One region of the Thioalkalivibrio sp. ALJ15 genome, then DNA from elsewhere that is predicted to be linked to it. Evidence: predicted binding sites of a transcription regulator. Region 1 holds the regulator's gene; the other holds the start of a gene.
What was found. The regulator sigma-54, encoded in region 1, starts transcription at its own class of promoters, with help from an activator protein. The targets are predictions, from matches to a motif close to TGGCANGNTNCNTGCTT.
Positions count from the first base shown of each region.

Region 1 (4,417 bases):
TAGAGCTGTTCCATGACGTGTACACGCTCTACAGCGAGTCGGGCGAGGAGGAAGCCGCAAATGACTGAACGTGGTGGGTCGTCGCTCGCCCGGGCCGGATGGTCCGTGCTGCTGGGCAGTGCCTTGTTGCTGCTGGCCGCGCCGGTCATTGCCCAGCAGCAGCCCCTGCCGGTGGAGATTACCGCCGATCGTGCGGAGATGGACGACCGGCGGGGCGTAAGCACTTATACCGGTGATGTGGTGGTGATTCGCGGGGACATGACACTGGAGGCCGACAAGGTCTATGTGCGCAGCCGCGATCGACGCCCTTACGAGATGGAGGCCCACGGCGAGCCCGCGCGGCTGGAGTCCCCGGACCCGGAGACGGGCGAGATGCGCATCGCCACCGCGCTGCGCATCGACTACCTGCTGAACGAGGACCGGGTGATCCTGACCGACCAGGCGCATGTGATCACGGCAGCCGAGGAAGCGCGCGGCAAGCGCATCGTCTACGACCTGGAGACGGATGTGATCGAGGCCGAGCGTGGCGAGGCCGATGACGAGCGTGTACGTATCAGGATCCAGCCCCGCGAAGACGACGAATGAACGAGCTCGACACCAGCGCGCCCGCCGCGGCCGGTGGCGAATCTGCGCCGATGGCCGGCTATCTGACCGGCCGCGAGCTGACCAAGCGCTATGGCAAGCGTACGGTGCTGGATCGTGTCGACGTCGATCTGGCACCAGGGGAGGTCGTGGGCCTGCTGGGACCGAACGGCGCAGGCAAGACCACCTGTTTCTACAGCCTGGTCGGCCTGATCCGGCCCAATCGTGGCCGCATCACGCTGGGTGACCGGGACATCACCCGGGCCCCGATTCATTCGCGGGCCCGAGCCGGGCTGGGCTACCTGCCGCAGGAGGCCTCGATCTTCCGTCGGCTGAGTGTTTGGGACAACCTGCAGGCGGTGCTGGAGCTGCGCTCGGAGCTCGACCGCCACGAGCGACGCCGCATCGGCGATGCCCTGATCGAGGAGTTCCAGCTGGAGACCGTGCGCCACAGCCCTGGGATTGCCCTGTCCGGGGGCGAGCGTCGTCGCGCCGAGATCGCGCGGGCACTGGCCGGTGACCCGCGCTTTATCTGCCTGGACGAACCGTTTGCCGGCGTGGATCCGATTTCCGTGGGTGATATCCAGGCCGTGATTGGGCATCTGGCCCAGCGCGGGATCGGTGTGCTGATTTCCGACCACAACGTGCGCGAGACCCTCGGAATCTGCGACAGGGCCTATATTCTTAGTGAGGGCCGCATCCTGAGCGCCGGGACCCCGCAGGAGCTGCTGGACGACCCCCAGGTGCGCCGCGTGTATCTCGGAGAAAACTTTCGACTGTGAACATTGATCAGTGTTTCCTTAAGATGATCTTGATGGTCACCATGGACCTCAAACCGCGATGCTGAAGCCCGGGCTTAATCTGCAGCTGGGGCAGACGCTGACGATGACCCCGCAGCTGCAACAGGCGATCCGTCTGCTGCAGCTTTCCACGCTGGAGTTGCAGGCGGAGATCCAGCAGGCGCTGGAAAGCAACCCCATGCTCGAGCAGGTGGAGGACGAGGGCGAGGAGGCCCCGCCCGAGCGCCCGGAGGAAGGGGGCGAACGGGTCGACGGGGATCGCATGCAGGCCGACACGGCTGGCGATGACGTGATCCCCGAGGAGTTGAGCACCGACAGTCGCTGGGACGACATCTACGAGCCCGCCCCGAGCCCACGCGGCCTGGACGACCGCGACCCGCTGGAGAATACCTCCGACGGCGAGGACGAGGGCCTGCAGGACCACCTGCTCTGGCAGCTGCATCTGAGCCACCTGACCCCACGAGACCAACGGATCGGGGCGGCGCTGATCGACGCGATCAGCCCGGACGGCTATCTGGACAGTGAACTCGAGGCGCTGGCGGAGATGATCAGCCAGGGCGAAGACGAGCCCGTGGGGGTCGACGAGGTCGAGGCGGTGCTGCACTGGATTCAGCAGTGCGACCCGCTGGGCGTCGGTGCGCGGGACCTGCGCGAGTGCCTGGAGATCCAGCTGCGCCATTTGGCGCCGGATGCCCCGGCGCGTGACGCGGCTCGAGCCATCCTGGAAAACGGCATGGAGAGCCTGGCCAAGCGGGACTACCGAGCCCTGCAGCGCCAGTCCGGCGTGCGCGACCCGGACGAGCTGGCGCGGGCGCTGGACCTGATCCGCACCCTGAATCCGCGGCCCGGTGCCCAGATCAGCGAGTCCACTTCGGAATATGTGGTGCCGGATGTCTATGTCCGCCATGACCGCGATGGCTGGCGCGTGGACTTGAACCCGGAGATTGCGCCGCGCATTCGCATCAACGATCTCTATGCGGGCATGGTGCGGCAGGTCTCCGATGCGCGTGATAGCGCGTTTATGCGCGATCAGTTGCAGGAGGCGCGCTGGTTCCTGAAGAGCCTGCACAGCCGGAACGACACCCTGCTGCGGGTCGCCCAGGCCATCGTCGTGCGCCAGCAGGGGTTTCTCGAGCATGGTGAGGTTGCCATGCAACCGCTGATCCTGCGCGATATCGCCGAGACCCTGGAGATGCACGAATCGACCATCTCGAGGGTGACTACACAGAAATACATGCACACCCCGCGTGGGGTATTCGAGTTCAAGTACTTCTTTTCCAGTCATGTTGGCACAGCCGATGGCGGCGAATGCTCGGCGACCGCGATCCGTGCCATGATTCGGGAATTGATTGGTGGCGAGACCCCGAACAAGCCACTGAGTGATGCAAAACTGGCCCAGATCCTGTCGGATCGGGGCATTAATGTGGCCCGACGCACCGTGGCCAAGTACCGCGAGGCTATGCACATACCGTCTTCCAGCGAACGCCGGCAGATGGCGAGTATGCCCAGTGGAACCAAGCAAAAAGGAGCCTGACCATGCAGATCAACCTGACCGGCCATCACGTCGATATCACCGACGCCCTGCGCGACTACGTGAACGAAAAGTTCGCGAAGCTGGAACGCCACTTCGACAAAGTGATCGACGTGCATGTGGTGCTGACCCACGAGAAAAACCAGAACCTGAACAACAAGGCGGAGGCCAATCTCCAGGTCAGCGGCAATCACATCCACGCCGAAGCCAGTCACGAGGATATGTATGCGGCGATTGATGGCCTGATCGACAAGGTGGATCGTCAGCTGATCAAGCACAAGGAAAAGGTCAAGGACCATCACCGCGCCGAGGGTGCCCAGCGCAACCGCGAACAGGCCCTTTAACGCAATGACCATTGCCGAGCTGATCACCCGCGCCCGTATCCGGCTGGAGCCCGAGTGTTCCAGCCAGAAACGGGCGCTCGAGACCCTGGCCGAGTTGCTGGCCGTCGGCGGCGAGGAGTCCGCCGGCCCGGCCAGCGGGGCCATCTTCGAGGCCCTGTCTGCCCGCGAGAAGCTTGGCTCCACCGGTCTGGGGCATGGCGTGGCCATCCCGCATGGGCGTCTGGCCGAGCTCGATGCCCCCCGGGTCGCGGTCCTGCGGCTGGACCAGGGGGTCGACTTCGACGCCATGGACCACGAACCCGTGGACATCCTGATCGCACTGCTGGTGCCCGAGGCGGCGACCAGCGCGCACCTGGACCTGCTGGCGCAGCTGGCTCGCGGTCTCTCGCAGCCCGACAATATCGCCTCGCTGCGCCGTGCCGGCGACGCGGACGCCCTGGAACGCGAACTGACCCGGGCCTTCGGCGACGCCTGAACATGGCTCTCCCGGCAGTACTTTCTCTCTTACGACGCCCCGTGCCAGCACTGCCGGAGATTCGTGCATGAACGAGGCACTGGGAGAGGGCGGCATCGCGCGCGACATCACCGTAGAGGTCCTGATCCAGGCGATGGGCAATCGCCTGGATCTGCGCTACGTACACGGCGAGCAGGTCGCACCGGATCGCAACCTGGTCGGCGGTGACGGCGACGACCTGCCCCTCGCCGGGCACCTCAACCTGATCCGGCCTAACCGTATCCAGGTGATCGGCGATTTCGAGGCGCGCTATATCGCGCGGCTGAGCGATGATCAGCGCGAGCAACTGATCCTGGAGATGGCCCGCACCGGGACGACCGCGGTGATCTTCGCCGAGGACACCTGCCCGTTCTCGGAGATGCCGGACGTCCCCGATGAGCAGCTGCCGCTGATCTTGTGCTCCTCGACCAGCAGCCACGAGATTATCTCCCTGCTGCGCTATTTCCTGCAGCAGCGGCTGGCCCATTTCGAGGTGCGCCATGGCGTGTTCATGGAGATCCTCGGCATTGGCGTGCTGATCAGCGGGGCCTCCAGCGTGGGCAAGAGCGAGGTGGCGCTCGAGCTGATCTCGCGCGGGCACCGGCTGATCGCCGACGACGCACCGGAGTTTGCCCGCATCGCCCCGGATATCGTGCGCGGACACTGC
Region 1 covers NZ_KB912056.1:49,126-53,542, reverse strand. Annotated here, with positions in the region: gene lptC (LPS export ABC transporter periplasmic protein LptC) at 1-68, shown strand, start outside; gene lptA (lipopolysaccharide transport periplasmic protein LptA) at 106-585, shown strand; gene lptB (LPS export ABC transporter ATP-binding protein) at 636-1,364, shown strand; gene G015_RS0100285 (RNA polymerase factor sigma-54) at 1,423-2,916, shown strand; gene hpf (ribosome hibernation-promoting factor, HPF/YfiA family) at 2,919-3,257, shown strand; gene G015_RS0100275 (PTS sugar transporter subunit IIA) at 3,262-3,732, shown strand; gene hprK (HPr(Ser) kinase/phosphatase) at 3,800-4,417, shown strand, end outside.

Region 2 (4,417 bases), 530 kb from region 1:
GCGCGCATCCTGCGTCGCCACGGCCTGAAGGTGAAGCAGATCGGCACGCTTCAGAACTACCATGGTCGCCGCGCGCCGTTTCATATTAGTCTGCTTACAGCCCTGGCCGGGATTCACCGTTCACCGTCGCTGAGCCAGCTGTATGCACACTCCTATGCCAATCTCTCCGACCCCCATCCCTCCGACTCTCTCTGGGACGCGATTGCCAGCGCGGCCTGATGCCTGAATTCGACTATCACGCGGCGTTCCGGCGCACCCATGGCTGGGTGACCTGGCCGGAGATGGAACGCCTGCGCGGTGCGCGGGTGGCGATCGCCGGTCTTGGGGGTGTCGGCGGGAGCCATCTGCTGACGCTCGCCCGCCTGGGGGTGGGGCGCTTTCATATCGCGGATTTCGACTGCTTCGAGCTGCACAACATGAACCGCCAGGCGGGGGCCGGCATGTCCCGTTTGGGCCGACCCAAGGTCGAGGTCCTGCGCGAGATGGCGCTGGACATCAATCCGGAGCTCGAGATCACCACATTCCCGGAGGGGGTGTACCAGCACAATCTGGAGGCCTTCCTGCAGGGTGTGGACCTCTACGTCGACGGGCTCGACTTTTTCGTGTTTCAGGTCCGCCGCGAGGTCTTCGCCGCTTGCGCGGAGCGGGGGATCCCGGCGATCACCGTGGCCCCGCTCGGCATGGGGGCCGCATTGCTCAATTTCCGCCCGGGTGGTCTGTCGTTCGATGACTACTTCGACCTGCGCGATGGATTGCCCGACGAGGAGCTGGCGCTGCGTTTCATGATGGGCCTGGCCCCGTCGATGATGCAGATGGGCTATCTGGCCGATCCTGCCGCCGTCGACCTGAGGGCGCAGCATGGCCCGTCCACCGTGATGGCCTGCGAGCTGTGCGCCGGGGTCATGGGTACCGAGGCCCTGAAGATCCTGCTGGGACGTGGCCGTGTCGTCTGGGCCCCGCGCGGCGTTCACTTCGATGCCTATCGCCAGCGCCTCGCCCGCACCTGGCGCCCCGGTGGCAACCGCAATCCCCTGCAGCGCCTGCTGCTGGCGATCGGACGACGTCGACTCGCACGTCTCCGGGCCCAGGTCTGAACAGCAGCCATCCAGCCTCGCGTTTCGTATGTTCGGACATAAAAAAACCCCTCGTCCGAAGACGAGGGGCCGGGAGAGGCTTTCCACCCAGGGGGGAGCAGAAGGCCCAACCACAAGGGCTGCTAGGCAGCCAGGCCAGTCTCGCGGCGGCGGCGTCGCGTGGCGACGAAGCCGAGCATTACCAGCCCGGTTCCCAGCAGAAGCAGCATGCCCGGCTCGGGTACCCCGAACCACCGGGCGTCGGCCGAGCCGACCACATCAAAGGTAGTGCGCTGATCGACTTCCTCGAAACCCTCGATAAAGTCGAACTGACCCGATACTCGGACATTCATGTAGAACGGGTCCGGACTGGTGAAGAATTGCTTGCCTTCATCCGTCAGCATCCACTCGTTGAAGATGAGCGCGAAGCTGCCGATATCGTCCGAGCCGGGTTCAAAGCGACCCGCGCCCCGCTCGAAGATGTCGGACCAGCCTACGAGGATGTCATCACCCGTGCCGCCAAGGGCCACACCGTCGGCCGCATCGCCCGAGTTAAACCCGAAGGTGGTATCCAGATTCGGATCCAGGTAGAGCGCGATCGAGCCGGTGGTGCCGGTGAACTCGCCCGAACCCGCGTCGAAAGTCCCGGAGGACTCGAACACGGCATACAGGCCATAGAACAGATCACCGTCGTCCCCGCCGGCGCCCAGACGATTGCTGACGCTTGTACCCCCAAGGAAGTACTGACCTACGTTCCAGTAGGCCGCCGCGTCGAAGGAACCGTCGGTATCGAGGGTCAGCAGCTCCTCATACCCGCCGGTAATACGGTCAACCTGACGTTCGCCGACCGCGATCGTCGAGAGATCGAGCTGCGAATCATCAATCGTGAAGACGCCGGCATGTGCGGTGCTCGCAAGCCCCAGACTGGCCACTGCCAGTACCGCCCCCAGCGCTGTTTGCTTGAACCTTTCCATGTTGTAATCCTCCACCAGTTAGCATCAATTTGTTTGGGTTAACGCTTACTTCCACTTCAATTTGCTAGTCGTCCTGTCTTGCGAGTGAAGTAAAGCAGGCTGCGTGCCAAAAGTGCTAACTATCGGATTTTCAAGGCGTTTGTTTTGTTTTTCCTTGGTCCTGGAAAAGGGCTTTGTAAAAAAAACGGACGGCGGAGTTGGGGGCTCGGCCGTTCTTTCCGTGAAGGAGATGCCACATGTCCAAGCGTGCCAAGACCCGCGACGAGATTGCCGAGGCCTACAAGTCGCCACCCTGGTGGTACGACGCGCGGGGGTTTTTCATCCTGACCTTTGCCTACAACAGCACCCTGGGCGCCCAGATCCGGTTTTTTGGCCGCAACATGGGGGCCCGGCATCTGGAGATCGGCTGCGGTACGGGGACGTTGCTGGAGATGGCGATCAAGTGGCGGCGCCGGCGCAAACTGCCGGAGAGCGAAATCGTTGGCGTGGATTACGCCGAATCCATGCTGGCGGGCGCGCGCCACCGCTTCGCAAAGGACGAGCACGTGACTGTCAAACACGCCGACGCCGCGGAGCTGCCGTTCGCCGACGGCGAGTTCGATACGGCCAACATCGCCAACTCGGTACACTGCTTTCCGGATGTGGACGGCGCCATCCACGAGGCCTTTCGGGTGCTCAAGCCGGGGGGCACCCTGGCCGCGAACGTCCTGCTGTATCCGCGCACGCCGCAGCCACTCAAATTGATTGCCGAACGCATCAACCGCTGGGGCATGCGCAAAGGCATCCTGCATACCCCGTACGAGGCCCGCGATATCCTGAGTCGCTTCACCAGCGCCGGATTCCAGGTGGTCGACTCCTCGATCTCGGGCAATTGCTACAACCTGCTGTTGAAGAAATCGCAGTAGTCCTGGCGCCAGTTTCGACGCTGGCCGGAAAAGCAGAAGCCCACGCGGACGTGGGCTTCTGCTCGGCGCGTCTTTCTCGCTTTTCCGGTTTTACAGCGACTCGTGAAGCGACTGCGCCCGTTCGCGTTCCGGGAAATCTTCGTGGGCCTCCAGCAGCTCCGTCAGCAGGGCGCGCGCCTGTTCGGTTTCGCCGCTGGCCTGGTAGGCCTGTGCCAGATGGAACCCGATATCCGGTGCCTGCGGGCTCATCCGGTAGGCCCGCTGCAGGGTCTCCAGGGCGCTCTCGGTGTCGCCGCCCTCCAGCAAGACCACGCCCAGGGTGTCGAGAATCGCGGGCTGATCCGGGGCCAGTTCGACAGCCCGCTGGGCATACTCGCGGGCGCGGGGGTTGTCGGTCTCGCGGGCCAGCCATGCCGCATTGTTCAGCGCGATGACATCGTTGGGCCGCTGTTCCAGCACGGTTTCGTAGGTTTCCAGGGCTTCGGCCTCGTGGCCGGCGTTGATCTGCGCCGAGCCGAGCAGGTGGCGCGAGGCGAGATCATCGGGGTGCTCCTGCAGCCAGCCCTGCAGCGTCTCCAGGGCCGCGTCGGAATGGCCGGCCCGCTGCTGAACCTGGTATTTCTCCACCAGCCAGTCGCGTCGGGACTCACGCTCAAGGGCGCGTTCGTAGCCCTCGATCGCCTTGTCGAGCTCGCCGGCTTGTGCGTCGAACCAGGCCTGTTGCGCGATCACCTGCGCCGCCTCCGGGGCCCGCTCCGCAACAGGCTCGAAGACCTGACGCGCCTCGTCGACCTCGCCGGCCAGACTCAGGTGGCGGGTCAGCACCATGCGCGCGCTCATGTGGCTGGAGTCGATCGACAGCGTCTCGCGCAGGGCCGTGACGGCCTGCTCGGTCTCGCCCAGCGCGGCGAGATTGCGCGCCTGCCGGAAGCGCAGCTCCGCGGCATCCGGCCGCAGTACGGCCAGGTGCCCAAGCGTCTGTGCCGCGCCCGCGAAGTCCCCCTCGCGCTCCTGCTGATCGACCAGCAGGCCCAGCACTCGGGTGTCGTTGGGGTGATGTTCGCGGGCTTTTTCCAGGGTCGATCGGGCGGCGGCGTGATCCTCCTGCTGGTTCTGGGCGCGTGCCAGCATCAGGTAGGGCTCGATCCGATCCCGGTGCGCCTCGATTGCGTCCTGCAGCCAGCGCTTGCCGGCCTCCATCTCCCCCTGCTGGAAATGCAGTGTCGCCAGCCGAATCGCCGAGGTGGGATGCCCGGGGTCGCGTTCCTGCAGGTCCTCGAGGATCTCGCGGGCCGTCTCCAGGTTGCCCTGGCGGACCTCGAGCGAGCTCAGGTTCAGGGCCAGGGTGCTGTTGTCCGGATGGAGCGACAGTCCTTCCTGATAGATCAGGCGGGCCTCGTGGGTTTCGCCCATCCCCAGCAGGGCGGCGCCCATCAGGTTGAAGCCCTGCGGGTTTTCCGGGTCC
Region 2 covers NZ_KB912056.1:577,360-581,776, forward strand. Annotated here, with positions in the region: gene G015_RS0102700 (PEP-CTERM/exosortase system-associated acyltransferase) at 1-219, shown strand, start outside; gene G015_RS0102705 (ThiF family adenylyltransferase) at 219-1,094, shown strand; gene pepA (flocculation-associated PEP-CTERM protein PepA) at 1,217-2,047, opposite strand; gene G015_RS0102715 (class I SAM-dependent methyltransferase) at 2,284-2,952, shown strand; gene prsT (XrtA/PEP-CTERM system TPR-repeat protein PrsT) at 3,043-4,417, opposite strand, start outside.
Region 2: pepA (flocculation-associated PEP-CTERM protein PepA) is a predicted target of sigma-54. The motif match lies at 2,140-2,156, and genes of this name have one in related genera.